DNA from 2 places in the Paracoccus albus genome. Region 1 is predicted to be linked to the other one. Evidence: riboswitches for the same ligand, from Rfam matches in the RefSeq annotation. Region 1 holds a riboswitch; the other holds the start of a gene.

What was found. A riboswitch is a leader RNA that binds a small molecule or an ion and turns the genes downstream of it on or off. The one in region 1 is predicted to bind thiamine pyrophosphate.
Region 2: it holds a riboswitch for thiamine pyrophosphate, as region 1 does, so the genes downstream of both, thiM (hydroxyethylthiazole kinase) here and PAF20_RS00760 (YkoF family thiamine/hydroxymethylpyrimidine-binding protein) in region 1, are expected to answer to the same signal.

What each region holds. Positions count from the first base shown of each region.
Region 1 is NZ_CP115775.1:151,711-166,833, reverse strand. It holds gene PAF20_RS00825 (L,D-transpeptidase family protein) at 1-13, opposite strand, end outside; gene PAF20_RS00820 (MalY/PatB family protein) at 35-1,216, opposite strand; gene def (peptide deformylase) at 1,288-1,815, shown strand; gene def (peptide deformylase) at 1,866-2,369, shown strand; gene fmt (methionyl-tRNA formyltransferase) at 2,380-3,273, shown strand; tRNA gene PAF20_RS00800 (tRNA-Gly) at 3,326-3,399, shown strand; gene PAF20_RS00795 (DUF1684 domain-containing protein) at 3,486-4,268, opposite strand; gene PAF20_RS00790 (ABC transporter ATP-binding protein) at 4,265-5,029, opposite strand; gene PAF20_RS00785 (ABC transporter ATP-binding protein) at 5,026-5,841, opposite strand; gene PAF20_RS00780 (ABC transporter permease) at 5,838-6,671, opposite strand; gene PAF20_RS00775 (ABC transporter permease) at 6,668-7,630, opposite strand; gene PAF20_RS00770 (ABC transporter substrate-binding protein) at 7,637-9,121, opposite strand; gene PAF20_RS00765 (FGGY-family carbohydrate kinase) at 9,296-10,912, shown strand; TPP riboswitch at 10,997-11,108, shown strand; gene PAF20_RS00760 (YkoF family thiamine/hydroxymethylpyrimidine-binding protein) at 11,101-11,712, shown strand; gene PAF20_RS00755 (ABC transporter permease) at 11,716-12,507, shown strand; gene PAF20_RS00750 (ABC transporter ATP-binding protein) at 12,500-13,240, shown strand; gene PAF20_RS00745 (ABC transporter substrate-binding protein) at 13,244-14,227, shown strand; tRNA gene PAF20_RS00740 (tRNA-Leu) at 14,333-14,418, shown strand; gene PAF20_RS00735 (5'-methylthioadenosine/S-adenosylhomocysteine nucleosidase) at 14,456-15,085, shown strand.
Region 2 is NZ_CP115775.1:1,475,071-1,490,193, forward strand. It holds gene PAF20_RS07370 (sugar ABC transporter ATP-binding protein) at 1-1,260, opposite strand, end outside; gene PAF20_RS07375 (substrate-binding domain-containing protein) at 1,284-2,195, opposite strand; gene PAF20_RS07380 (xylulokinase) at 2,366-3,742, opposite strand; gene tenA (thiaminase II) at 4,010-4,699, opposite strand; gene thiD (bifunctional hydroxymethylpyrimidine kinase/phosphomethylpyrimidine kinase) at 4,696-5,502, opposite strand; gene thiE (thiamine phosphate synthase) at 5,499-6,110, opposite strand; gene thiM (hydroxyethylthiazole kinase) at 6,107-6,895, opposite strand; TPP riboswitch at 6,961-7,057, opposite strand; gene PAF20_RS07405 (hypothetical protein) at 7,176-8,480, shown strand; gene PAF20_RS07410 (phosphohexomutase domain-containing protein) at 8,622-9,995, opposite strand; gene PAF20_RS07415 (mannose-1-phosphate guanylyltransferase/mannose-6-phosphate isomerase) at 9,992-11,458, opposite strand; gene PAF20_RS07420 (NADP-dependent malic enzyme) at 11,634-13,907, opposite strand; gene PAF20_RS07425 (Zn-dependent hydrolase) at 14,486-15,123, shown strand, end outside.

The DNA of each region.
Region 1 (15,123 bases):
AAACGATGAACACGACCGGCACCAATTCCCGAGCCTATTGCAGATCAGCGAAGGCAGCGCGAAGGCGGCTGACCGCGGATTCGACATTGCTGCGTGGCGTCGCGAGGTTGAAGCGCAGGAACCCTTCCCCGCCAAGACCGAAGGTCTCACCGGCATTCGCAGCGATCTTCGCATCCTTCGCAACCCTTGCCCTTACCTCTTCCGCAGACATACCGGTGCCGTTGAAATCGACCCATGACAGATAGGTCGCCTCCAGCGGCATGGATGACAGCCCCGGAAGCGCGTTCACCCCTTCGTCAAACAGTCGGCGGTTTTCGTCGAGATAGGACACGAGCGCATCCACCCAGGATGCACCCTCAGGGGAATAGGCAGCGGCTACCATATCTGTTCCGAACATCCCGGTCGACAGACCAAGTCCCGCCATCTTTGCTTTGTAGGCGGAACGCAGCTTCGGGTCGGCGATGATTGCATTGCCGACATGCGCGCCGGCAATGTTGAATGTCTTTGTCGCAGCGGTCAGCGTGATGAGACGGTCAGTTATATCCGGCGCGGCGTCGGCCATAACGGTATGTTTGAAACCCGGCATGACAAGATCATGATGGATCTCATCGCTTACCAGCACCAGATCGTGCGCTGCGCAGAAATCTGCCACCTCGCGCAGTTCCTGCGCCGACCAGACGCGACCGCCCGGATTGTGCGGGCTGCACAGAATCAGCATTTTTTCCTGGCCGGTCAGCAGCCCTTCCCACGTCGGCCAATCAAAGACATAGCGCCCATCGTTCTGCGCCAGAGGAAACTCGGCAACCTCTCGCCCCTGAGCGCGAATCACACGTGAGAACGCATGATAGACGGGCGTCATCAGAATCACGCGGTCGCCCGGATCGGTGAAGGCGGAAATGGCAAGCGCCGTGCCGTTGACAAGGCCAAGCGCCGTAACGATCCAGTCTGCCTCTATCTGCCAGCCGTGACGGTTTTTCATCCACCACCGGATTGCGGGAAGATAATCCGGGTTCTGCGCGGGATAGCCATAGACACCATGGGCTGCCAGTTTTTCAACGGCGGCCTGCACCGGCGCGGGAGGCCTGAAGTCCATATCCGCGACCCACATCGCCAGACCCTGATCGGCGGGAACGCCATAGATCGCCTCCATATCGTCCCATTTGTTGCAGTTGGTTCCGCGGCGTTCGATGATTTCGTCAAAGTCGGGTGTGGTCATTTGGGCCTCCTGTCGGGGATATGGATAGGCGGCTTATTGCGCCGCGCCAAGCCTTGGCCTAGATCAAAACCATGACAATACGCCCGATCCTGATTCATCCTGACCCGCGCCTGAAAAAAGTCGCCGAGCCCGTCGCACGCATCACGCCCGATGTGGAAACGCTGGCAGCCGACATGGTGGCAACCATGTATGACGCACCCGGCATCGGGCTCGCGGCGCCGCAGGTCGGTGTTCTGCAGCGGATATTCGTGATGGACGCCAACCGCGACCCCGAGGCAGAGCGCAAGCCGATGGTTCTGCTGAACCCCGAGATCACCTGGGAATCAGACGAACAGAACATCTATGAGGAAGGGTGCCTGTCGATCCCTGAACAATATGCCGAGGTGACGCGGCCTTCTCAGGTCAAAGTGAGCTGGCTGGGTCTGGACGGCAAACAACATCAGGAAGATTTCGACGGGCTGTGGGCCACCTGCGCCCAGCATGAGATCGACCATCTGGATGGGGTCCTGTTCATCGACCATATCAGCGCAATGCGCCGCCAGATGATTACCCGCAAGATGGTGAAGCTGAAACGCGAACGCGCCCGTGAGCAGGCGTAGACCGCCATGCGCGTCGATGCGCCAGCCACTCAAAGGCTTCTGTTGAACAAATGACCGTCAGACCTTTCCTGCCCTACGCCGACAAGCGCCTTCACACACCGGCCCAACCGGTGGAAGCAGTTACGGAAGCTGTCCGGATGGTCTGGGATGACATGATCGACACGATGGAGGCTATGCCCGGCGTCGGCCTTGCCGCGCCGCAAATCGGGATCATGCTGCGCCTCGCCGTGGTAGATGCGTCAGAAAAGCGCGGTCAGGCCATCAGAATGGCCAACCCAGAAATCCTGCATGAATCGGTCCAGTTCCGCGATTATGAGGAAGCCAGTCCGAACCTGCCCGGCGTATCGGCGCGGATAACCCGCCCCCGCGCCGTAACGGTTCGCTACCTGAACGAGAGCGGTGAAATCGAAGACAGGGATTTCGTCAGCCTCTGGGCAACATCTGTGCAGCATCAGATCGACCACCTGAATGGCAAAATGTATGTCGATCACCTGTCGCCGTTGCGCCGCAAGATGCTGGTCGCCAAGGCCGCGAAGCTGGCAAAGCGCGGATAAGGAGGGCATCTTGCGGGTCATCTTCATGGGAACGCCTGATTTTTCCGTACCTGCGCTGCGCGCCATCGCAGCGGTGCACGAGGTCGTCTGCGTGTACACGCAACCGCCGCGCCAGGCCGGACGTGGGCAGAAATCGCGACCGACCCCGGTTCACAAAGCCGCTGATGAAATGGGGCTGGAGGTTCGCTATCCCCGCAGCCTGAAAGCTGCGGCAGAGCAGACGGAGTTTGCAGCCCTTAATGCGGATGTCGCCGTCGTCGTTGCCTATGGTCTGATCCTGCCCCAACCCGTTTTGGATGCGCCGCGCCTGGGTTGCGTCAATATCCATGCGTCGCTTTTGCCACGCTGGCGTGGGGCCGCACCGATCCACCGTGCCATCATGGCGGGCGATGACGAAACCGGCGTATCAATCATGCAGATGGAGGCCGGGCTGGATACCGGCCCGGTGCTGGCGGAACGCCGCACACCGATCACGTCCGACCTTACGACGGCCGATCTGCATGACCGGCTGGCCGCGATGGGGGCGGATCTGGTCGTTGAAACGCTCGACCGCCTGCCCGCCAAAGCCGTAGCTCAGCCAGATACCGGCGTCACCTATGCCGCCAAGATCGACAAGACCGAGGCCCGCATAGACTGGTCACGTCCAGCCAACGAGGTTGATCGTCAGATCAGGGGTCTGTCGCCATTCCCCGGCGCGTGGTGCGATATCGCTGGCGAAAGGGTCAAACTGCTTCGTTCACGAATCGCAGAGGGCTCTGGCAATCCTGGCCAGGTGCTGGGAGGGTTCCGCATCGCATGTGGGATGGGCGCTGTTGAGGTGCTGGAGGCACAGCGTGCCGGCAAACGCCCTATGCTCGCCGCAGAAATATTGCGCGGCATGTCCCTGCCTGCCCATCTGGACTGAGCAGCCGGATCGACTTGCGCAGCGCGACGTCTCGCCCTAAAAGGATCGGGTCGCGGGTGTAGCTCAATGGTAGAGCAGCAGCCTTCCAAGCTGAATACGTGGGTTCGATTCCCATCACCCGCTCCAAATTCCCTGAAAGCAGAGAAACCGGGGCGCAGCTTTTGCCGCGCGGCGGAACCGACTGACCGCTTTTTCGCCGTTGGCCGTCCGCCTTAATGATCCGCCGGCTTCTTCTCACCCGCGCGAATTTCGAAGGGCATGATATTTTGCGCGACGGGAAGTGGGCAGACTGCGAATTCAGTAAAAGCACAGGGCGGGCTGAATGCCTTGTTAAAGTCCAGCACGACCTTGTCGCCGCTGACCTCTCCGATCAGGAACCGTGCTGCGCCATAGGTCTCACGGCCCGCGGTGCGATCACGGATGACAAACATCGGCTTGCCCGATTTTTCATGGGTCGGCAAAAGTGTGACCACCTGACCCTCATGCGTGAACTCCGCCTGATGAGTAATGCGCACGCGGTCACGGGCGCCTGTCACAAGATCGATCTCCACATCCTGTGGTTCATCCAGCGGGATCCAGTCGGCTTCGATGCGCCATTCCGGGTCAGTCGAATAGGACTCTATTCCCGGAAACGCCTTGCGTGAGGCAGCGCCGATGTCGCGCACGCGTAAGGCAAAGGCGCCTTCGACCTGCGTCACTTCCAGCAGCAGACCGCCTGTCTTCAGCCTTGGCGGATTGTCAGGCACGCGCTGAAACTGATGCTGCGCCTGACCGTCATCAAACGTCGCGTTACCATCGGCTGAAAGCTCCAGCGTGCCCAGATGGCCGGGGCCAGCGGAAATCTGAACATCATTCTGCGGATCCGATCCGATCGTCATCCGCCCCGGAACAATCGCCACCCGATCAGTCAGGTTCAGCCATCCGTCCTCGGCTGTCAAAGCGGCCAGGCGTTCATCACGCCACTTTGCGATTGAGTCGCTGTATGCATCGTTCATCGGCTCTGCTCCTTGGGTTCAGGCAGCCGCGGCAGGCTGTTCAGCAATGTGCGGGTATAGTCATCCTGCGGATCGCGCAGGATCTCTCGTGTAAGGCCAGCTTCGACAATGCGGCCGTGCTGCAAAACGAGCAGTTGCGGGCAAAGCGCCGCCACAATTGCAATATCATGAGAAACCAGCACCAGCGTCAGATCCCGCGACAGCGTGTCGAGCAGATCAATCACCCGCACCCGCGTTGACAGATCAAGCGCGCTGACCGGCTCATCCGCCAGCAGCACACGGGGCCGTGCGATCAGCGCGCGCCCGATTGCTATGCGCTGCCTTTGACCGCCGGAAAAAGATCGTGGGCGCCGGTGAATACTGTCTTCCGGCAAACCAACCTCGGACAGCACGCGGGCGGCCTCGGTTCGGGCATCGCCGGGCAGGCCGAGTGCCGAATGCGGCTCGGTCAGCGCCTTTCCAATGCGCATACGCGGATCGAGCGAGCCGTAAGGGTCCTGAAAGACGGGCTGCGCGAATCGTCGATGGTCCCGCATTCGCGCAGCGGAGCGGGTATCAAGCCGCGTGCCGTCGGCCACCAACTGTCCCTCGTCGGGTTCGGCAAGCCCCAGCATCAGGCGCAGAACTGTAGATTTACCCGACCCGCTTTCACCTAGAATGCCAAGGTTCTGCCCCGCTGTCAGGTCAAAGGAAATATCATGCAGCACGGGCTTTCGGCGGTCGTAGCCATAGGTCACGTCGCGCAGGGAAAACAGGCTCATGCGCCGCCCCCCTCGCCATCCAGGGCATCCTGCAACCGCCGTGCAGCGGCAACGAGACCCTGCGTATAGTCATGCTGAGGTTCGGTGAAGACCCGGTCTGTCGGACCACGCTCCACCATGCGGCCCTTTCGCATCACCAGCACTCGATCCGCCACGCGCGACACGACCGGCAGATCGTGGCTGATGAACAGCAGCGACAGTCCCTCATCTTTTACCAAACGGTCGAGCATCGACAGCACCTCCGCCTGCGTCGAGACATCAAGTGCGGTCGTCGGTTCATCCGCGATAAGCAGCCGGGGCGCGCAGGACAGCGCCATCGCTATGGCAAAACGCTGGCGCTGTCCGCCGGATACCTCGTGCGGCCATGAGCGCAGGATGCGTGCCGGCTCGGGTATAGATACACGTTCCAGCCAGCGGATCTGTTCGTCGCGCATGGCACTGTCTGACAGGCGTCGCCCCTCTCGCCGCGCCCGGCGGCGGATCGGCGCGGCAAGCTGATCGCCAAGCCGCATCAGCGGATCAAGCGCCGCACGCGAATCCTGAAAGACCACAGCGGCGGTCGCGCCACGCATTGCCGTCATCTCTCGGTCAGGGCGCCCGATCACCTGATGACCATCCAGCACAACCGACCCGTCCGCGACCAGCCCCGGTGCCAACAGCCCAACAATAGCCATCGCCGTCAGCGATTTGCCGGAACCGCTTTCACCAACCAGTCCCAAACGTTCACCCGCGGCAAGTTCGAAGCTGACGCCGTGCACCAATTCTCTGCCCGGTGCGGATACCGAAAGGTCCGAGACGCTCAGAAGGCTCATGCCTCGACCTCCTCCGGCGTGCCGACCGGATCGGCATCAATGAGATCGCGCAGACCGTCCGCCAGAAAGTTGATACCCAGAACCAGCGACATCAGCGCCAGACCGGGCGCGATAACCCCCATCGGCGCACGAAACACCGTTGATTGCGCCTGCTGAAGCAGCTGCCCCCATGACGCGTTCGGCGGCGGCGTGCCAAGGCCCAGATAGGACAGCGATGCCTCGGCAATGACGGCAAGGCCGAACTGAAGCGCCACGATAACAAGTATGGTCGGGAAGATATTCGGCAGAATGTGGTTGATGGTGATCCGTACCCAGCCAAGACCCGAACAGCGGGCTGCGGTGATAAAATCCTGTGCCAGAACCCGCTTCGTCAGGATGCGAACCAAGCGGGCGATGATGGCGGACATGGCCAGCCCGATGGCAAGAATTGCCGTCCACAGGCTTGCCCCTTCACTGGCTGCCACGACCAGCATGGCTAGCAGCAGCGTCGGGAAGGCAATCAGAATATCCAGCGTCGCGGCCAGTGCATCATCCAGCCCCCGCCGCGCAAAGGCAGACAGAACGCCAATGGTGGTCCCTATTATACCGCCAAGCAGGGCGGCACCGATCCCCACCGTCATCGCGATACGCGCACCGATCATCACTTGTGTCAGGTAGTCGCGCCCCAGCCGATCCGTGCCAGCCGGATGAGCCCATGACGGCGGCGACAGTCGGCCCCCTGCCATAGCCGTCGGATCATATGGCAGCCAGAAAAAGGTCAGGAGTGCGACAAACGCATTCAGCCCGACCAGAACAATGCCTATATACAGGTTCCGAGTAGACCTGTTCATCGCCTTACCGCCGCCGGTTCGCGCAGGCGCGGATCAATCAACCGCTGCACCACATCGGCGGCAAAGCCGATCAGCAGCACCAGCAGGGTGGTGATCAGCAAGACGCCCTGAACGCTGGGATAATCTCTCTGTTGAATCGCCGTCAGAAGCATGGAACCGAGACCGGGCAGATTGAACACACGCTCTACAACGACCGCACCCAACAGAGTCGAGGCAAGCTCAATCCCCAGAATGGAAATCACGGGCACAGAGCCGTTGCGGATACCATGCCGCATCATCGCCTGCGGAAAGCTTTCGCCAAGGGCGCGTGCGTTGCGAAGATAATCCGCCCCGACAACGTCCAGCGTGGCCGAGCGGACATAGCGCAGAAGCGATGCCCCCATGACGATGCCAATGGTAACCACTGGCAGGATCAAAGCACGAATGGCCTCCAGCGGGTCACGCCAACCGGCAATCGGAAAGCCGCTGGCAGGCAGCAGCCGCCACTCTATCGCGACCAGCCACACAAGCAGAATGCCGATCCAGAAGACCGGAACGGCTATGCCAAGCTGCGAAACCGTCGAAATCATAGCCCCATACCAGCGGTCACCGCGCACAGCGGCGATGATCCCCAGCGGAACCGCCAGACAGATCGCCAGCAGAAAGGACGCGAGCGTCAGCGGCAGGGTGATCGTCAGCCGCGTCAGTATCTCGGGCAGCACCGGCTGGTTCGAGACGAAAGAATTGCCCAGATCGAAACGGGCCAGATCCGACAGAAACCGGCCAAGCTGCACAAATATCGGCTGATCCGAACCGACCTGCTCTCTGGCGGCGGCGATCTGCGCCTCATCCGCGCCAACGCCCAACAGCGCAGCCGCCGGATCACCCGGCAGCAGCCGCAGCAGCACAAACAGAACCAGCCCCGCCGCGATCAGCGACAGGGCCAGCACGATTGTCCGGCGCAGCAGATAGCGACGCATCAGGGCTTATTCTGCTTTCTCTATATCGCGCAGGAAGAACTGAGAGTTCAGGCCGTTCAGCGGATAGCCGGTAACATTGGCCGCCGATACGACGATCTGCGGATAAAGGAAGAACCAGTTGGATGCCGCTTCTTCCGCGATGATGGCATTCGCCTCGCGAAGTTTTTCTGTCTGCTCTTCTTCGGTGCCGCTCTGCTCTGCCTCTTTGATCAGGCGCGTGACATCGGCATTGTCATAACCCCAATAGAAATCCGGGTTGCCGTAAAAGACGATATCGCGGTGATTGACATGCTCTTGCAGCGTCGCATCAAAATCATGCGCCTGATAAATCTTGGTGTACCATTCATTCGCGGTGATGATGTTGATGTTCACCGTCACACCGATCTTCGCAAGCTCTGCCTTGATAAACTCTGCGGTGATGGGGTGGGGATCGTAGTTCGGCGTATCAAGCGTGAAGGTGAACCCGTCCGGATATCCAGCCTCTGCCAAAAGGGCCTTGGCGCTTTCCGGATCGTAAGCGTCGACGCCGGTCAGGTCTTCGTACCACGGATCGGTTGGCGGCACGAAGCTGCCCAGTACCATGCCGCGATCACCCCAGATCGCCTCCAGCAGCTTTTGCTTGTCGATACCACGCGCCAGGGCTTTGCGGACCTGAATATTGTCAAAGGGGGCCTCTCGGTCGTTATAGGCCATGATCTGTTTGACCGTCGAATTCCCCTCGGCAATCGTATAGCGTGACGGGTCCTCGAACTGTGCGAGGGCATCGGGACTTTGGATCGTGGTGATAAGATCAAGCGCGTCGGTCAGCAGCGCGTTGTCCAAAGCAGCGGCTTCGGTAAAATAGCTGATATCCGCGCCGCCGTTCTTCGGCGCCTCGCCCCAATAATCTTCAAAAGCCCGCAACGAAATCGCTGAACCGCGACGCCAGCCGTTCAGGACATAGGGGCCGGTGCCATCCTCTGTCGCGGAAATATCGCCGGCAGCATCGTTAACGATCCAGACATAGCTGAGATTGTAGGGCAGAGAAATTGACCGGGAATCCAGCGTGACCACGACCGTCTTGTCGTCAGGCGCCTCGATGCTGGCGATGCTGGCAAGGCTGCTTTTGCGCGACGACTTGGACGATTCCGCCGTCACGCGCTCAATCGAATATTTCACATCCGCCGCCGTCAGCGGATCGCCGGAATGGAAGGTAACGCCATCCTGAAGCGTAAATGTGTGCGTCAGCCCGTCATCTGAAACCGTGTGATCGGCGGCCAGAACGGGCTCGACAGAGCCATCATCATTCAGGCGGAACAGCGCCTCGTAGACATTGTCATTGAATGCCTCGTTAATGCCCTGCCCTGCGCCCGCCGTGTTATCCAGATTCTGCGGTTCATACAGCGAGCCGATCCGAATGATCGCATCAGGATTGGCTTGCGCAAGCGCGGCACTGGCAAAGGGCACCGTTGCGGCACCAAGGGCCAGGACAAAGGTCGGGACAAGTTTCATCGCAGGAGGCCTTCCGAATTGTGATGTGCACCCAGACTAGTCACGTTCACACCGGTTTACGAGAGGGGCGGGGGTTAATTCATGTGGATACAATTCGGTGCCCGCCACGTTGTCAGAAGTGGTGCAGTCAGATGCGCCCATGCTAAACATGCTGCAAAGCGCGATGGGGACAGGATGGCGGATCGCAGCAGGTATCTGGTGGGTGTCGATGTTGGAACCGGCAGCGCACGCGCGGGCGTATTCGACACTCAGGGCTATCTTCAGGGAACCGCCAGGCACGATATCCAAATGTATCGCGAAAGCGGCAATATCGTTGAACAATCCAGCGACGACATCTGGACCGCGGTGGCCAGTGCCGTGCAAGGGGCTGTCCGCGCCGCTGGCGTCGCCGCCGAGGACATCGCGGGCATCAGCTTCGATGCGACATGTTCGCTGGTCGTGCTTGGCGCAAGCGGCGAACCAATGCCGGTCGGCGACCCCGCTTACCCCGAGCGCAACATCATGGTGTGGATGGACCACAGGGCGCGCGAACAGGCAAAGCGCATCAACCAAACTGGTCATCGCGTGCTCGATTTCGTCGGCGGACGCATTTCACCAGAGATGGAAACACCAAAGCTGCTCTGGCTGAAAGAAAACCGGCCGGAGGTCTTTGACCGCGCGTGGCAGTTCATGGATCTGACCGACTTCCTGACATGGAAGGCAACGGGTGATCTGTCGCGTTCGGTCTGCACCGTCACCTGCAAGTGGACCTATCTTGCGCATGAAGGGGGCTGGGATAGCTCCTATTTCCATGAGATCGGGCTTGGCGAACTGGCGGAAGAAGGCTTCAGTCGTATCGGCACGCAAATTCGCGAGGCAGGCAGCCCGCTTGGCAGCGGCCTGACTGACCGCGCTGCAGAAGAGTTGGGCCTGCTGCGCGGCACGCCTGTCGGCACCGGCCTGATTGATGCACATGCGGGCGGTGTCGGAACCGTCGGCGCTAAGGGAGGCGGCGGTGCGCGAACCAATCTGGGCTACGTCTTCGGCACTTCATCCTGCATGTTGACCTCGACAGCGGAGCCTGTCTTTGCACCCGGCGTCTGGGGGCCTTATTTTTCCGCGATGGTGCCCGGCATGTGGCTGAACGAAGGCGGGCAATCCGCCGCCGGCGCGGCAATCGACCAATTGCTTGACCTGCATCCTTTCACGCCCGAGGCGCAGAAGCTGGCGAAGGCTGCGGGCATGTCTCTGCCCGCGTGGCTTGCGTCAGAGGCGGAAGAGCTTGCCAAAGATGCGGACCCCGTTGATCTGGCCAAGGGTCTTCACATCGTTCCGGAATTCATGGGCAACCGATCGCCCCATGCCGATCCCGACACGCGCGCCGTTATTGCCGGGCTGGGTATGTCGCGTGGGCTGAACAGTCTGATCGCGCTTTATGTCGCGGGCATATGCGGTATCGGCTATGGCTTGCGGCAGATCGTTGCGGCGCAGGCCAAGGCCGGTGCGCCAGTCGGTCGCGTCGTCATCAGCGGCGGGGCTGGCCGGTCGGATTTCATCCGTCAATTGCTGGCCGACGCATCGGCGATAGAGTTCGCAGCAACAGAAGGCGAAGAGCCGGTATTGCTTGGCTCTGCGATGCTTGGCGCGGTGGCGGGCGGCATCTATCCTGATCTTGCAACGGCAATGGGCAACATGTCGCGGCTGAGCGCACATTATCCCCCAAAGGGCGGAACCGTCGCCGCGAAACACGACAAGCGATTTCGTATATGGGAGGATCTTCAGTCCATTGCGCGCAAGGCGACGCAGGTCTGAGGCGAGCTGACCATAACGCTCGGCAGCTCCGCGCTGCCCCAGCGTAAGGCTCCTATTGACAGTCTCATCGCCGCGTGGTGTTAAGCCATTACCCAGGGGTGCCGCGTATTGCCGTGGCTGAGATGGGGGCGCAGGCCCTCGGACCCTCAAAGCTGATCTGGATCATGCCAGCGTAGCAAGGAGGACATATGTTCATCGGCGCACAGATTTCTCTTTATCCCATGACGGACGACTTCGTATCCGTCATCACGTCATCGCTTGAGGCACTCGGACCCTGGCGCGATCAGTTGCGCATGGAAACAGACGACATTTCAACTCTTCTGGTTGGCGCGCCAGAGGTGCTGTTTCCCGCCCTGCGCGATCTGTACACGGCTGCGGCATCAACACGGCATCACATCGTCCTGCGTTGCACCCTGTCGCGTGGCTGCCCCGGAGAGGCGGACGACCGGATATGCGCCACCAAAGCCTTGTCGGCACCGGATACGCCGCTGGCAAACCGTCAATCAGCAGCGCTGAAAGCCGTTTCCGCCGCCCAGCAGAAAGGCGAAATCGCCCGCGCCCAGTTCTCCCTCTATGTGATGGGGGACGGCGACCACATGGAAGAGATCTACGGCTGTATCGACTTCTTAAAGCAAAGCGGCTGCTTTGATCGTACGAAGAATTTCTGCACGCGGATCAAGGGTGATGCCGGTCCGGTCTTTGCGACGATTGAGCAGGCTTTCTGCCGCTTCGGTCCGCCAGAGGGCCATGTGACAATGGACCTGACAGTTTCGGCCAACAGCCCCTCTGTCACGGACTGATCCATGCCTGCTCAAATGCTGTCGAGGGGCCGCGTCGCAATTGCGCGCGCGCTGCCGGCAATTCTCAGCGTTACCGCCGCCCTTCTGCTGTGGGAGGGCTATGTCCGTCTGTCGGGCATTTCGCCACAAGTGCTGCCCGCGCCGTCACGGGTCGGCGCACAGATACTGGCGAACCGAGAATTACTTTTCCGGAACCTGCTTCCAACGCTGCGGGCGACACTGCTTGGCTTCGCATTTTCGATCACGGTGGCTTTCCTGTTTTCGGTCCTGCTGGATTTCATTCCACGGCTTCGCAAGGCGCTGTTCCCGATCTTCGTCATCAGCCAGACCCTGCCACTCGTTGCAATCGCGCCGCTTATGGTGCTGTGGTTCGGCTTTGACCTGACACCCAAGATTCTGCTGGTCGCGTTGGTGACGTTCTTTCCGATGCTGGTGGCGCTTGTCGACGGATACGACTCGACAGAGCCGGAGATCGAGGCACTGCTGCGCTCCATGGGCGCGACGCGCGGGACAGTTTTCCGCCGGGCTAGACTGCCCTCCGCAATGCCCTTTTTCTTCTCAGGATTGCGCATTTCGGTAACCTACGCGGTCGTCGCAGCCATATTCGCGGAATATGCCGGCGCGCGGTCGGGCATCGGTATCGTCATTCTGAACGCAAAGAACAGCTTTCGCCCAGACCTGATGCTTGCCGCCGTCGTGTTCAGTTCTGCGCTGACACTGCTGCTTTTCGGGTTGGTGGTCCTTGCCCAGTTCCTTGCCATGAGGTGGCGTTATCAAGGGGCCGGCAATGTCTGAGCTGACCATCAGCGACGTGTCCCTGAAGATGGGCGGCATACAAATCCTCGACCGGCTATCACTGACTGTCCGCGCGGGAGAGTTCGTGTCCATCCTCGGTCCATCGGGCTGCGGTAAATCCACCCTGTTCCGGTTGCTGACCAATGAAATCAGCACCGACCGGGGCTCCATCCTGCTGGACGGCAAAAAGCCGCGAAATGCCTTTGCCTTCATGCCACAGCGTGATGCGCTGCTGCCCTGGCGGCGGATCATCGACAATATCACGCTGGGGCTGGAGGTTCAGGGGATGGGCCGCGCGGAAGCCCGGTCAATTTCGGTGCCGATGCTGTCGGAATTCGGACTTTCCGGGTTCGAAAAGCACTATCCGGCGCAACTTTCGGGCGGCATGCGGCAACGTGCAGCGCTTCTGCGAACGGTCATACAGGGTCGCCCGATCCAGCTTCTGGATGAGCCTTTTGGCGCACTTGACGCGCTGACCCGCGCCCGCCTTCAGAAATGGCTGGAGAAACGCTGGCGTAATGCCGGATGGACCACCCTGCTGGTGACCCATGACGTGCGCGAGGCGGTGGCGCTGTCGGACCGCATCTACATCCTGTCACCCCGGCCTGCCCGCGTCATCGCCGAGATCGAGGTGAGCGCGCCACGACCCAGGCTGGGCAGGCCCCTGCCCCAGTCCGCCCATGACATCGAAGGGCACATCCTCGACCTCCTTCTCAATCACTCCGGAGACTGAACCATGAAGAAACTGATCGCGCTTTTGATAAGCGGCCTGCCCTATTCCGCCTTTGCGCAAGAGCAGATTTCCGTCGCGCTCGACTGGACGCCGAATACAAACCACATCGGGCTCTATGTCGCGCAAGAAAAAGGCTGGTACGAGGAAGCCGGCCTGGACGTCGATATTCTGCCCTATTCCGACACATCCGCTGGAACGCTGGTGGCGTCGGGCGTCGCGCAATTCGGGATTGTTGGCATCATCGGATTTATTACGCAAAGGTCGGCAGGTGCCGATCTGCAACTTGTCATGGCCGTGACCCAGCATGAAACCGGTCAGCTTGTCGTCAATGGCGACAATGAGGCCATACAACGACCCGCCGATCTTGATGGCAAGACTTATGCCGGGTTCGGCACCGAATGGGAAAGCGCCCTGATTTCGACCATGATCCGCCATGATGGTGCGGAAGGTACATTTGAAACCGTGACACTGGGCACCTCTGCTTATGAGGCACTGGCGAATGGCACCGTCGATTTCACCCTGGAAATCCTGACATGGGAAGGCGTGAACGCCGAATTGCTGAACCGTCCGCAGCGATCCTTCAGATATGCAGATTATGGTGTCCCGGATCAGCAGACCACGCTGATAGGCGGGAATCAAAGCTGGATCGAAAACCACCCGGAGGCGGCAGAGGCGCTGATAAAAGCGACGCAGCGTGGCTATGCCTTTGCTCTGGAAAACCCGGCAGAGGCCGCCGACATTCTGATCGAAGCCACGGATGGCATGCTGCCTGATGAACAGCTTGTCCACGGTTCGATGGCGGCATTGGTCGAGGGCGGCTACCTCAAAGACGAGGGTGAGCCTGTCGGTCTGATCGACCCCCAGATGCTGAAAGAGAGCACCGCCTTTATGCTTGACGCACAGGGTCTGCGCGACGAAACCGGCAACACGCTAACGGAAATGCCGGATATGACCGGCTGGTTCAACAACGACTATCTTGCCCGTTAGCGGCCGCGGCGTTCACCTCTAATTCCGGGCGAACGCCTTGCCCTCGGCGCAACACATGATAGATTTCATCGACTGAAAGGGAATTTATCAACTTTTCAGCAGGTTGCGGGCGTGGCGGAATGGTAGACGCATGAGACTTAAAATCTTTGGGCCGCAAGGCCGTGCGGGTTCGAGTCCCGCGGCCCGCACCACATCGACCCATCAGTGAGAGATCGGCGAAAAGAGGGGATGATCACGGATTTCGGCGGTGTGCCGACACTGTTCATCATGGCGGCAGAGGCCGAATACGGTCCTGCCCTGCGATCACGTATCAAACCGCTAATGACCGGGATTGGTCCGGTTGAGGCTGGAATTGAAACCGGTATCGCCCTTTCGCAACTAAATTCCGCCGGCCAACTGCCGAAACTCGTGGTGTCGCTGGGATCGGCAGGGTCCGCAAAGCTGGAGCAGACGGCGGTTTATCAGGCCGTCTCGGTCAGCTGGCGCGATATCGACGCCTCAGTCCTTGGATTCGAGAAAGGGACCACGCCGCTTCTTGACCTTCCCTCAACCCTTCCGCTGGGTATTCTGATTCCGGGCATCCCCGCGGCCAGCCTTTCGACAGGCAGCAATGTGGTTTCCGGTGCTGAATACGACAAAATCGCCGAAGATATGGTCGATATGGAAAGCTTCGCCATCCTGAGAGCCTGTCAGAAATTCGGCCTGCCGCTTATTGCCCTGCGTGGCATCTCTGACGGTGTCGAGGAATTGCATCATCTGGATGACTGGACAAGGCTGCTGCATGTGGTCGACCAGAAGCTTGCGGATGCCGTCGACCTGCTGCGCGACCATTTGTCATCCGGTCGGATAAGCCTTTGAAGGTTGTCGCTTTGGCACAAGCCGCCTAAACCGAGGCG
Region 2 (15,123 bases), 1.3 Mb from region 1:
CAGCAGCAGCAGGCGGGGATCGCCCATCAGAGCACGGGCAAAAACCACTTTTTGCTGATTGCCGCCCGACAACTGCCCGACGGGCTGTTCGGTGCCGCTGTATTTCAGGCGCACATCCTGCGCCAGCCTTTGCGTTTCACGCCGTTCGCCCCCCTTACGGGCGACCGGGCCGAACCTGGAAAGATAGGGCAGAACCACATTCGACCGGATCGGCATATTCAGCATCAGCGCTTCGGATCGTCTTTCGCGTGGGATATAGGCGACGCCGCGTTTCCATGCGGCGAAGGGGGATCGCGGAAGTGGCATGCCATCGAAACTCGCCTGTCCGGCCGTGATGCTGCTTTTGCCGAGGAGCAGTTGCAAAAGCCTGCCCTGCCCCGCCTCGGCTAACCCGGTGACACCCAAAACCTCACCGGGATGCAGGTCAACCGTAATGCCTGTCAACTCTTCCGCGGCAACATCGCGAAGTTGCAGCAAAGGGGTCTCGCCGATCTTCCCACGACGCGCGGGATACACATCTGATACCTCGCGCCCGGTCATCTCTTCGATGATGCGGCCCTTGGAGGTATCGCCGACCGGACGCGTCGAAACATGCCGTCCATTGCGCAGAACAGTCACCTCATCGGCAATCCGCATCACCTCATCCAAACGGTGAGAGACATACAGCACCGCCGCACCTTCCGCCTTCAGCCGTCCGATCACATCGAACAGCATTTCGGATTCCGTTCCAGTCAGCGCCGCGGTCGGCTCATCCAGAACGTAAAGGACCGGGGCCGGGCCATCTGCAACAAGAGCCGCCGCGATCTTCATCAGCATCCGGTCACCAACCGGAAGATCACCCGCATAGGCACTTACGTCGATGTGATCCGCGCCCAGCCGGAGCAGAGCCGCCCTTGCCCGCTTGCGCAACGTCGGCCAATCGACCGCGACGCCGAAGCGGCGTGGATAGCTGTGATTCAGCATGATGTTTTCCGCCACTGATAGCTGCGGAATGATGTTCAGCTCCTGATGGATGATGCGGAAACCTGCGGCATGGGCCTCTGCGGCATCGCGCAATGATACCGCGCGGCCATCCATCACAACGCTCATGCTGTCGGCGGAAATGACCCCGGCAATCAGCTTGATCAGGGTCGATTTCCCCGCCCCGTTCTCGCCCATCAGGGCATGAACGCGCCCCGCCCGCAAAGGCAAGGTCACATCTGAAAGGGCCGGAACCCCTCCATAGGATTTCGACATATTGGCAAAGACCAAATCCTGCATGAGCGCGCGCGCCGCTAAGCCGTTTATTCTGCCGCGTTTTCCTTGGTTATCAATGTGGTCGGCACATAAACCACGCTGGTTAGTTGCTCCTCTCCGGCAATCGCGCGGGCAACGACTTCTGCGGCCTCGGCACCCATTGACGCGAAATCCTGCGCGACAGAGGCCTCGAAACTGCCGCCCTGCGCGATGGCATCGCGGGCTTGCGGATTGGCGTCGATACCAGTGATCACGATGCCTTCGTCGCCACGACCCGCATCCTCAATGGCCTGCAAAGCGCCAAGGGCGGGCTGGTCCCATGCCGCCCAGACGGCCTTTATGCTGCCGGGTTCAGGGTTCGCGGCCAAAATAGCTTCCATCTGGGCGCGACTGTCAGCGATGCCACCGTCCTGAACATCGGGGGTCACACGATCCAGCACCTCGATATCGGGAAAATTGCCAAAGACCGCATCGGCGATGACACCCCTGATCTGCACCGGCGGGAAGGCGTCAAAGACGAACATGACAACGTTGCCCTCTCCGCCGATCCGGTTGGCCGCGTAGACGGCGGTTTCGGCAGCCATCGCATAGCCGTTCGACGTGACATTGGCGACCAGCAGCGGGTCGTTCCCCGCATCCAGGCCGACAACCGGTATTCCCGCGTCCGATGCGGCCAATAGCCCCGCATTCACCTGCGCCGGATCGACCGCGATTACGATGGCATCGGCATTCTGTGTCACGGCATCCTCGATCCGGCTGATCACGGCGGCAACATCACCTGCGGTATCGACGACATTGACCTCCCATCCCTTTTCGGCCGCGGATGCCTCAAAACCCTCAATCGCGGCCTGAGTGCCGGGCTGGGCCAGATAGGGCGTGACCACGGCAACCGATTGCGCAAGTGCGGCGGTTGTGCAAAGTCCAAGAACGGCGGCGGTCAGGGCGAATTTCTGGATCATGAGTCCTCCTGTCGGTCAGCAGAGTGGATCGTTTGTCGGATCATGTATCAGTCAAATCGCAGCAAATTGCTACACCATCCTGTCAGCCCCTTTGTGCAGCAAGCTGTGACAGATGCTTGCCCAATCCGCCGGCGATGGTCAGCGCTGCTTTATAAATGCCGAACAGTTCGTCATAGAATGGCTGCTGTCGGGGATCGGGCAGATATTCCCCCCCCCGCCGACGCAAGCCTAGCCGCGGCATCTGCAAAATCGGCGAACTGGCCCGAACCGATCCCGGCAATCATGGCGGCGCCCATCACCCCCGGCTCTGCCGCACCTATCGTCTTAAGTGGAACGCCCAGGATATCGGCGCGGATCTGGTTCCACGCCGCAGAGCGGAAGCCCCCGCCACCGCAATGGATCAGCCCGACCTCTGTATCTGCAGATTGGCGCACGGCCTCCAGTGCATGACGGGCCGAAAGTGCCACGCCTTCATAGACTGCGCGGCAGAAATCAGCGCGAGCAGTCCGGCGCGACACATTCAGGAACCCAGCCCGCAGATCGGCATCCCAAAGCGGGGCACGCTCTCCCTCCAGCTGGGGCATGAAAAGCGGCGTCGCCTGACTGCGCGGCGTGGCCGCGACCGCCTCTGCCATCTCGGCCAGGGTCATGCCGCTTACACCGGCGAACCATTGAACCGCATCTCCGCCCGATTGCGTCGGGCCGGCATGAATACGAAGGCCCTGATATTCCGGAAAAACGATAGCGCCTTCCGAGGGTCTGACGGCGCGAGAAGAAATACCCATGACCTCGCTTGTGCCGCTGAGGTAAACCGCTACGCCTTCGCGTCCCGCACCTGCACCGACCAGACCGGCCCAGGCGTCCATCGTGCCATTGACGACGGGAACGCCACGGAACGGCCCGGATGCCATCGTACCCGCAACACCAGTTACATCACGAATGGGTGCCACACGATCAGCCGCCCCCGGAACAAGCGCCAGTACGCCATCGATATAACCCATATCAGCGCCAACCAGCCCGACATTCGAAATCGGATCAGTGGACACATCGCCAGTCATACGCCAGATACAGAAATCCTTGGGCAGCAGGACATACCGCGTTTTGCCCCATATTTCCGGCTCGTGCCGCGCGACCCATGCCATGCGCGCTATGGCATGGCTGGCATCAATCGGCATGGGCGAACCCCACCACTCTTCTTTCTGCGCGTCGGATATACCGGAATCGAGTTCGCCAGCCACCTTGCCGGCCCTGCCATCCTGCCAAAGGATCGCGGGACGCAATGCCTCGCCCGATGCACAGACGAAAACATGCGTGTTGACCTGACTGCACATACCAATCGCCGCAACCTCATACCCGGCGAAGTGATCCAGTGCCTGAGAAACAAGCCGCATCCAGTCGTCGGGCGATTGCTCTACATGGTTCGGGCCGGAGCGATGCGTCGCATAGGATTGCGCAAACCTGTCCAACACCTGCCCATCGGGCGCGATGACCGCCGCCTTGACAGTGGTCGTTCCGACATCAATGCCGATGATATTCCGCGCCGCCATAACTGCCCCCGGATACAAGGCCAGTTCTCCAGCCCGCTTTCTGGGTTAATTAACTACACGCCGCAGCGGGCTCGAAAAAGGAAAATCCCAAACATGCCTAATACGCGATCGGGACGCGGCGGATCACGGAATAGCCTTCCAGCTTCGATCGTAAAAGCCGTTCTCTGCCGCTGCCCAAAAGTAAAGCCGCTGCCTGAACGTCAACGTAACCGCCCGCCTGGGCTGTCGATCATCAGATAAGCAGATCACGCGGATTGTGGTCCGTCGCTATTCAGCCGGAATCAACTCTGCCTGCGGCATCAGCCAGTCCTGCCGGTGATAGGCGCTGTCCCAGAAACGCCATTCGTGCCAGCAGCTTCGCGCGAAGACCCGGCGCATTCTGTCCCGTCCGGCGTCGTCGATTGCAGCGCCGATACTGTCGGTCAGTGCCAGCATCCGGTTCACGCTTTCGGTGAACTCCTCGCCCGAATAGGTCGCGATCCATTCGGCATAAGGATTACCGGGTGCTGCCTCTGCCGCGATGGCGTGACCCACATCGTGATAGATCCAGAAGCATGGAAGCACGGCAGCCAGCCCTTCCGCGAAATCGCCGATGGCACAACAGCGGATCAGATGCGCGACGTAGTGATCGCAGGCCGCCGATGTGCCGGCCTGCCGAAAATGCTCATCGGTGACGCCGTACAGCCCCATGTAGTGTCCGTGCAGCAAACGTTCCACCGCGGCGGCATTGGTGGCGGAACCTGCAAGCTGGGCGATAGCCTGTGGGTTCGGGGCCTTTGAAGCCACCAGAGTCAGCGCGCGGGCAAAACCTTCAAGATAATGCGCGTCCTGAATGATGTAGCCGCGAAACACCTCGGACGGCAGGGTACCGGCTGCAAGCTGCCGGTTGAAGGGCATATCGAGGATCTGGCGACGAAGATCTGCTGTGTCTTGGGTGAGTTGTTCGGTGAATTTCATCGCTTTGTTCCTTCTGCGGCGTAGAAATGATGGACCGGGCCGTGACCGCTGCCGACCGAAAGCCGGTCTGCGGCACCTATCGCGCCTGAGATATAGCTTTTGGCCTGCCTGACCGCCTCTGACACTGACAAACCGCGGCCCAGAAATGTGGCGAGTGCTGCTGATAGGGTGCAGCCTGTTCCATGCGTGTTTTGCGTTCGCGAACGCTGTGCCGTTAACCACTCATGACCGTCTGATGTCGCCAGCAGGTCAGGGCTTTCATCGCCGCCCAGATGCCCGCCTTTCAGCAGTACGGCAGCCGGGCCAAGTGCCAGCAAAGCGCCGGCCTGCCCTTCCATCTGATCACGATCAGTGGCCTCCGGCGCGCCCAGAAGATCTGCGGCTTCCGGCAGGTTTGGGGTGATCAGATCGACGCGCGGCAGCAGCCGGTCGCGCAGCGCCGATACCGCATCGCTTGCCAACAGCCTGTCACCGCCCTTGGCAACCATCACCGGGTCCAGAACGATAGGACAATCCAGCCCGAGCAGCCCTTCGCATACGCAGTCGATGATCCCGGCCGTGCCGAGCATCCCGATCTTCACAGCGTGGACCGCAATGTCATCGCGTATCGCAGCGATTTGCGCCGCAATCATCTCGACCGGGATCAGGTGAACGGCGTGAACACCCTTGGTGTTCTGCGCCGTCAGCGCAGTGATCACACTCATCGCATAACCACCATTCGCCGAGATTGCCTTGATGTCCGCCTGTATCCCTGCCCCGCCAGAGCAGTCGGAGCCAGCGATTGTCAGGATATTGGGGATCATGCCCGCCCCCATGCCTGAACGAGGCCCCTTGCCGCTGCTTCCATATCTTCCGCGCGGGAAATGGCGGACACGACGGCGATGCCTGCCGCGCCGAGGGCCTTGAGGTCTGGAATATCGCCTTGAACGAGCCGCCCGATTGCAATGCAGGGCAACTTGCTCTGCCCGACAATCCTGGCCAGCCCGTCCAACCCGATCGGCGGGGCATGGTCAGGTTTCGAGGCGGTCGCACGCACAGGGCCGACGCCAAGGTAATCCACGCCCTTGGGCACAGCCGCAAGCTGGCCTGCATCTTCGACAGACAGGCCAAGCAGCACATCCGGCCCGATCCGTTTCCTGATCCGCGCGGGATCGCCATCGCCCTGACCTATGTGAAGGGCCGGGGCAGCAACCGCCTGCGCCACCTCAATCCGGTCATTTATCGCAAGCATCGCACCGTGCTCTGGCAGGACTGCCATCAGGCGACGCGCGATTTCAGCAAATTCGGCATCCGGCAGTGTCTTGTGACGCAGCTGGATCAGGCCGACCCCGCCGCGAGCGGCCGCAATTGCCTGTTCGACAATCGGGCGCGGCGCATCCGCGTCGGTGATAAAACAGATGGGCGGGATCATGCCGCCGTGATCCTCGCGCCCCGCGTCACATCCTCGGGCTGCAATTGGTACAGCGCGTCTATGAATGCCGTCTGGAAAGAGGCAGGCCCTGCGGCGCTGCGTCCTGCCACCTCTCCGGCCTGTCCGAAATAGGACAGCGCCGTGACCGTGCCATCGAACGCAGGCTGTCCGGCGATGAAGGCGCCTACAATGCCGGTCAGCGAGCAGCCAAGCGCGGTGATGCGCGGCATCATCTCATGACCATTGGCCACCCGAACCGCGCGCGATCCGTCGGTGACAAAGTCCACCGGCCCGGTCACGGCAACGACGATCCCGTGATCCCGTGAGAGAGTCCGTGCCGCCGCCTCTGCCGCCGCGACCTCGTCAGCGGCATCGGCGCCCTTGCCCGCCGCCTGCGCACCCGACAGAGCCAGAATTTCCGAGGCATTTCCGCGAATGACATCCGGGCGCAGGGCCAGCAGCTTCGCCCCCTGATCGCGGCGGAAAGATGTCGCACCAACGGCGACCGGGTCCAGAACCCAAGGCTTGCCCGCAGCCGCCACAGCCTTGGCCGCCATCAGCATCGAACGTACCCACGGCCCCGAGGAGGTGCCGATATTGATCGTCAGCGAAGACACGAAAGTGGCAAACTCCTCCATCTCGTCTTCCGCATGCGCCATCGCGGGCGAGGCACCTGCCGCCAGCATCACATTGGCCATGACATTCATCGCCACGTAATTGGTGATGTTCTGCACAAGCGGCGCGGTTTCGCGCATTTTTGCAAGGTAGAGACCCGGTTCGTTCATCGTTTTCTCCCTCTCTCGCGCGGCGCAAAGTGAGAGGAACACGGGAAAGGGCGAACGACAGGCGCGGGCCATTTCCTGCGCCTCCCTACGCCGGCATTGTCCGGTTCAGGTTCAAAGGGTGCTTCTCAGCCCGGATAGATCCGAGCGCCCCTGTCGCATCGCGGCATAGCTGGCATGACCAAGGGTAAACGTCAAGCTTCGGATATCTCCCGACTTCTTGTCCTTCGCAGCGTCAGGTGCAAAATTGCTGCGTGAGAATTTCCTTTTCCAACACCCGTCCGTGACCCACCCTGCCGACACCCGCATCATTTTCGAGGATGACCAGATCCGCGTCGTCGCGCAGCCCGCTGGTCGCAGCCATCTGGTAATCACCTTCGGCAATCTGGAGATGCTGGCCGAGGGCAAAAGGTTTTTTGCGGATGCGCCGCTGGCCAAACTGGGGATCAGCGCCATCGGTATCATGGCAAAATCCCCGAACTGGTTCCCGGTCAACAGCATGGAACGCGCTGTTGCTGCGATCCGCGCGATTGCCCGCGATTATAGGACCGTGGTGACTTTCGGCAGTTCTATGGGGGGCTATGGCGCGTTGAAGCATTCGGCGCGGCTGGGCGCCACTCAGGTGATTGCCTGTGAACCGCAATGGTCTATCGACGCCGCTGAATGTGCCATTGCACCGGGCTGGAAGGATTACTTTCGCCCCGACATGTCAGGAATGGGTATCCGGGCCGATGAGGTAAGCGGCAAGGTATATATCCTTCACGACCCTTGGCAATCGCGCGACGACTGGCACGCCAGAAAGATCGTGTCGATCTGCCCGCGCAGCCGCATCGCCCCTGTTTATGGCGCCGGGCATCACGTGATGAAAGTCCTCGCCGGAAGTGCCGTTCTTGGACAGATCATCAACGCATGCCGGAATGACGACATAGCCGCACTACGCCGCTCCATAAGCACCGCACGCCGCCGGAGCGCCATCCGGAAAAGAGAGGTCCTGCGCCGCGCCGCCGATCAACATCCCGCATTGGTATTGCCGCAGTTTCTGCGCCTGCCACCCCGCGCCATTGCACGGGAGTTCCCTGAGTGGCTGGAACCCGTGGCCGCGCAACTCAAGGACAAGCAAGGGGTGAAGGCCGTACTATCCTTTTACCGCTCGGCTTTCCCTCATATCCGAACGCTGGCGGGTCGAAACGCCTTCACTCATGCCACAGCGGCCCTGACTTGCAGCAGGCCGGTTCTGGGATTCGGGCCGGATCAGGTGATGGTCTATGACGCGATGACTGACATAATCCGGCCCGGCCGTCGCGACCCCAAGATCGGCGAAGTTCCCCTGCACCCAGAGATCAGGTCGGGGCGACTGCGCTTGTTCTGCATTGCCGAAGAACTGCGCCTTCCGATCCAGACCGAGCCGGAGGGCGGGCTTGCAGTCGGGCCAGAGAATGCCAGAGCCGCGAGGTTCATGATCGAAAGCCAGTCGGTTTTGGAATTTCGTCTGCGGGCCGGTGATCGCTACCTCACAGTTAACGATCGTGGGCACATCCGCTTGCAAAAAGGGCTTGCCGGGGCGGCCGTGTTTTCGCTGACGCTCTGATGGATTGTTCGACATCCGCGGGCGCAGTTGGAACCGACGCCGAGCCGTTTATCTGCTATTGCCGCTGACAGCCGACGACTGCTTCGGTGTCACACCCGAGATGCTAGAGCAGAGAGCGAATTTGACAGCAACGCGGCGGCCTCAGCCCTCTTCGATCAGCGCGCGAAGCTCGGCGACCTTGCGGTTCAGCAAATCGCGATCCCCTCGCGTTTCGACGTTCAGCCGCAGCAACGGTTCGGTATTCGACGCACGCAGATTGAAGCGCCAATCACCCATATCCAGTGAAAACCCGTCCATCTCATCGCGGCCCTTTGCCTGCTTCGCGAATGCACGTTCCACACGGTCGCGGGCGGCATCGGCATCGGTCACGACAAAGTTGATTTCACCGGACGACGGAAAGGCCGCGCGCCGCTGGTCTATCAGCGCCGAGAGCGGCTTGCCGGAACGTCCCATCAGTTCTGCCACCAGAAGCCAAGGGATCATGCCGCTGTCGCAATAAACGAAGTCGCGGAAATAGTGATGCGCCGACATCTCACCGCCATAGACGGCATCATGTTCACGAAGCGCCGCCTTCTGAAATGCATGACCGGTGCGGGCCTGAATGGCAGTGCCACCGGCCTTGGCAACGATGTCCTGCGTATTCCAGATGACGCGCGGATCGTGAACGATGGTCGCGCCCGGCTCTTTCGCCAGAAAGGCAGCAGCCAGAAGACCAACGATATATTCGCCATCGATGAATTTTCCCTGCTCGTCGAAGAAAAAGCAGCGGTCGAAATCGCCGTCAAAGGCGACCCCTATATCGGCACCGGCCTCGCGTACGGCCTTGGCGGTCACTGGTTGATTCTCAGGCAGCAGAGGGTTCGGGATACCGTTCGGAAAGCTGCCATCGGGTTCATGATGCAGGCGAATGAACTCCAGCGGTGCGCCAAGTGACGCAAGCGCCGCTGCTATGGCATCAAAGGTTGGACCCGCAGCGCCATTGCCTGAATTCACGACGATCTTCATAGGTCGCAAAGCCTCAGTGTCGACAAACGCCATCACCCGCGCCACATAGGCCACCCGCGCCTGATCAGCGACGTCCAGACGCCTACCGCCGGATTTATCCGGCCCGAACTCGCCCGCCTCTGCCAGTCGCTGCACGTGGTTCAGCCCCGAAGCAGATCCAAGCGGGGCAGAGCCGCGCTGAACCATTTTCATGCCGTTATAATCCATCGGATTATGCGAAGCGGTGACCTCTATCCCCCCATCGGCATCGAAATGGGTGACAGCGAAATACATCTCTTCTGTACCTGCAAGCCCAAGGTCCAGAACCTCGCACCCTTCCGCGATCAAGGCGTCGGCGACGGCGTCTGCCAACTCTGCCGATGATGCGCGGATATCGCGCCCGAGCACGACACGTTCAGCAGCAAGGGCCTGCGAGAAGGCACGACTGATGCGATGCGCGATATCGACATCCAGATCGACGCCCAGCCTGCCCCGGATGTCATAGGCTTTGAAGCAGTTCAGGCGCATCAGCCTTTTGCCCCCTGCCCGCGCGCATAGATATCTTCGTAGCGAATAATGTCATCCTCTCCCAGATAGCTGCCGGTCTGAACCTCAATCAGGACCATAGGCAGCTTGCCGGGGTTTTCCATGCGGTGAACGGCACCAAGGGGGATATAGACCGATTGGTTTTCGGTCACGAGTTGCACCTTGTCATCAATCGTAACCTTCGCCGTGCCCTCGACCACGATCCAATGTTCTGCCCGGTGGTGGTGGCTTTGCAGGCTCAGCGCTGCACCGGGATTGACGACGATGCGTTTGACCTGAAAGCGCCCGCCGAGAACCAGCGTTTCGTACCAGCCCCAGGGGCGGTAGTCGCGCGGCAGGATTTCTGCCTGTGGCCGTTTGTGTTTTTTCAGCAGATCAACAGCCTTCTTCACATCCTGCGCGCGGTCCTTGGGCGCAACCAGCACGGCATCAGGCATGGCCACGGCAACGATATTCTCCAACCCGATCCCGACCAGCACCTGCCCCTCGCTTTCGGCACGCAGCAAGGTGTCGCGGCAATCTATCGCCTCCGCCGGACCGGACAGGGCAACGCCGTCCTGATCCGGCCCCTGTTCGCGCCACACCGCGTCCCAGCCGCCAAGATCGGACCAGCCGGCGGAAAACGGGACGACGGCAAGGTTATCCGCCTTTTCCATCACCGCATAATCGACAGAGATTGACGGCGCAGCGGCGTAATCATCGGGCGCCAGCCGCAGAAACCCCAGATCCACAACGGCTTTGCCAAGCGATTGTGTGACGGGGCCTACGACATCCGGCGCATGTTGACGAAACGCCTCGACCATATCGGCCGCGCGGGCCAGAAAAATGCCGGCATTCCAGAGGAAATTACCCGAATTCAGCATCTGCTGCGCCTTGTCCACGTCCGGCTTTTCAACAAAGCGCAGCAGGTCGCGCGTGCCACCGGACTCATCCTGCGAAGCGGCAAGTTCGAGATAGCCATAGCCCGTTTCTGGCCGGTCCGGAGTTATCCCGAATGTGACGATCTTGCCTTCGCTCACCGCCGGCAAGCCACGCCTGACCGCAGCAAGGAAGGCCGCAGAATTCGGTATTGCGTGATCCGATGGTGCGACGACCATCACGGCGTCGCGATCGCTGGCCATCAGATAAAGCGCCGCTGACAGCACGGCAGGCGCAGTATTGCGCGGCTCTGGTTCAATAATGACGGCGCCGGGGTCAATGCCGATTTCCTGCAATTGCTCTGTCACAACAAAGCGGAAATCCGCCCCTGTCACGATCACCGGAGACTGCCATTCCGTCTGTTCGCCATCGCCGGCAAAACGCTGCGCCGCCTGCTGAAAAAGGGTCGTATCGCCCAGAAGTGGAACAAATTGCTTGGGGTAGGATTTTCGCGACAGCGGCCAAAGGCGCGTGCCAGACCCACCGCACAGAATGACCGGATAAAGCTTGGTGGAATTTTTAGTAGTCACGCGGAATATCTCGACTTTTCGGACAGTGACGACATCTTTCCGATGCGCCACAATACGTCCGGACGTTATGCCGGGCGTCACGGCAAGGCAACGCAGAATGGGTTAATGCACCGACAGCCGACGGCTCGCGCGGTGTTCAATTCCGCGCGAGCCCGTCTGCCCTTCGCTTCGGGAATCAACCGTAGCTGGACACATTGCTGCCGGCGAGTGCCGAGATATTCATCAGCCCGCGTACGGTAATGCCCGGCGTGACGATATGGGCGCGGTTCTCCATCCCCATCAGGATCGGCCCGACCTCCAGCCCGCCCGCGACAGAACGCAGCATATTGCGCGCCGCATTGGCGATTTCGGCATTTGCATAGATCAGACCATTCGCGCGGCCCTTCAGTCGGCCATCGGGATACAGCCTTTCGCGCAGATCCGGATCGAGAGCCACATCGGCGGGCATCTCTCCTTCATATTCGAAGTCGAGGTTCATGCCGTCCAATATCTCCATCGCAGCGCGCATGTTCCGGCTGGTTTCGCTGTCCAGGTTCCCGAATTGCGAGGCAGAGCACAGTGCAATCTTCGGCTCTATCCCGAAGCGCCGCATATGCCGGGCGGCCCCAATCACAGTTTCGGCGATCTGCTGCGGATCGGGGTCAAGATTGACCTGCGTATCGGCGAGGAACAAGGGACCCCGGTCCAGAATAATCAGCGAAAGCGCACCGACCGGATGGGCATTGCCGCGCGCCAGAATCTCGCTGACATAGCGAAGGTGCCAGCGGTATTCGCCGAAGGTGCCGCAGATCATGCTGTCCGCCGCACCAAGATGCACCATCATCGCTGCAATCGCCGATGTGTTTGTCCGGATGATCGCGCGCGCCAGATCCGGTGTGACCCCGCGCCTGCGCATCAGTTCGTGATATGCGGTCCAATAGTCACGGTAGCGAACGTCGCTTTCGGGGTTGATAACCTCTATCGCATTAAGGTCCAGCCGGATGCCTTCGCGGTCGAGCCGCTGCTGGATCACCTCTGGCCGACCGATCAGGATCGGCGTGTCGTGGCCTTCCTCGATCAATTGACGGGCGGTGTGGAGGATGCGCTCATCCTCGCCCTCGGCAAAGACCAGCCGGCGGCGAGCGACCTTGTCGGCATCAAACACGCTGCGCATGATATTATAGCTGCGATAGACGCGGCCCTGCAGGCGACGGGTGTAATCCTGAAGGTCCAGTTCGCGCGTCGCCACGCCGGATTCTATCGCGGCCCTTGCGACGGCGGTTGCGATGGTCGGCAGAAGGCGCGGATCGAAGGGTTTCGGAATCAGATATTCCGGCCCGAATGTCAGCGTTTCGCCCCGGTAGGCCTGCCCGACCTCGGCCGAGGTCGTCTCGCGGGCAAGCGCCGCAATCGCCTCGACACAGGCGACCTTCATTTCGTCGTTAATCTGGGTCGCGCCAGTGTCCAGAGCGCCACGGAAAATAAAGGGGAAACACAGGACGTTGTTGACCTGATTAGGGTAATCGCTGCGCCCCGTCGCGATCAGCGCATTCGGTGCTGCGGCGCGGGCTTCTTCCGGCATGATTTCGGGCGTCGGGTTGGCAAGGGCGAAGATGATCGGGTTATCGGCCATCTGCGCCACCATCTCTCGCGTCAGCAGCCCGGGGCCGGAGACACCAAGGAAAAGGTCCGCGCCCTTCATCGCTTCCATGGTGGTGCGCATTTCGGTGTCGCGGGCGAATTCCTGCTTTTCTGGGTTCAGGTCGTTGCGCTGCGTATGCACCACGCCCTTGCTGTCCAGCATGGTGATGTTGTTCTTCTTCACCCCCATCACCATCAGCATTTTCAGACAGGCGATCCCGGCCGCACCCGCACCAAGCGCCACAACGCTGATATCTTCGAATTTCTTGCCCGACAGCCGCATCGCATTGCTGGCCGCCGCTGCGGCAACGATGGCCGTTCCGTGCTGGTCGTCGTGGAAAACCGGGATATTCATCCGCTCTTTGCACAGCCGTTCGACAAGGAAACAGTCCGGGGCCTTTATGTCCTCAAGGTTCACCGCGCCAAAGGTCGGTTCCAGCTTGCAGACCAGATCGGCCAGCTTTTCGGGATCGGTCTCATTCACCTCGATATCAAAGCAATCGACACCGGCGAATTTCTTGAACAGAACCGCTTTTCCTTCCATGACTGGCTTGGAAGCCTGCGCGCCGATATTGCCCAAACCCAGCACCGCCGTTCCGTTCGACACCACCGCAACCAGATTCGATTTCGCGGTATAGCGCATCGCATCAAGCGGATTCTTTTCGATCTCGAGGCAGGCCTCGGCGACGCCGGGGGAATAGGCGTTGGACAGATCCCGGCCAGTATCCATTGGCTTGGTCGCGCGGATTTCCAGCTTACCGGGTTTCGGAAACTCGTGGTAATCAAGTGCCTCCTGACGGCGATCATTCCCAATGTCTTCTGCTGGCATCTTATACCTCCATTACGCCGCTTGGCTTTCCCTAGGGTCAATTGCGCATGTTCCGGGCAGGATTTGCAATGCCCGTTTTGTACGCGACCCGCCTTTGCCGTGCCGTTTCATTAGGTTGTCACTACGGTCCTCAGTTAGGGCGAAGGCCGTCTCCATGTCCGATTTCGATCTTGTCTTGTTCGGCCACGTTGCCCTGACAGCGCAAGAGGTTTCCAACGGTTTCATGCTGCCAGCGATGACAGAATCGCACTGATCGGGAAAGTTCGCGCACCGGCCGATAAAAAACGCATCCGTCTTTCCGGGGTTTGATTTGGTGTCCCCATTTTTCATCAACTATGCGATAGAGCGCGCGACGCTGATCTGACGGTTCATAAACCCGCGGCACAGGTCTATAAGGTCGGCCAGCCCAGATTCTATCGCTGGCTTGTGGCCTAATGAAGGTGTTGAATCTCCTTGCTCTGTCGCTGCAAAATAGCGGCTCGGGCAGCAGATTTTCGACGGGCAGACGGTGCTTGCCAAAACTCGACAGGGCGAATTCCTGCGTCCGCCTGAAACCCTTGAACCAAGGAAAACACCTCATGCGTAATCTTCGTGTACACACCGACCGGATCAGATCGGATATCGAGGCTATGGCAGCGATCACCGATCCCGGTCGTCCGTGGACACGCCGTGCCTTCTCTCCGCGCTTTGACGAGGGGCGCTCATGGCTGGAAACACGGTTCTCCGAAGCAGGTCTCGACGTATCGACGGATGCTGCTGGTAACATGATCGGGCGGCGGACGGGCAGTGTAAAAGGGCTTGGCACGATTTTGATCGGAAGCCATTCAGATACAGTGCCAGATGGAGGACGCTTTGACGGCATCGGTGGCGTGATCGTAGCACTGGAGGTTGCGCGGATGCTGAAGGAACAAAAAATCGTTCTGCGCCATGACCTCGCGGTGGTGGATTTTCTGGCCGAGGAGGTATCGGTCTTCGGTGTATCCTGCATTGGCTCACGCGGCATGACGGCAGCGCTGCCGAAGGACTGGCTTGACCTGACGCACGATGGCAGGACACTCGCGCAGGCAATACGCGATGTCGGAGGTGCGCCGGATAAGCCGGTCGATCCGGGCAAGGTCCGGGCTTTTCTGGAATTGCACATTGAGCAGGGCACCGTCCTTGAAAACGAAGGCACCGATCTGGGCATCGTGACCGCCATCGCCGGGATCGAGCGGAT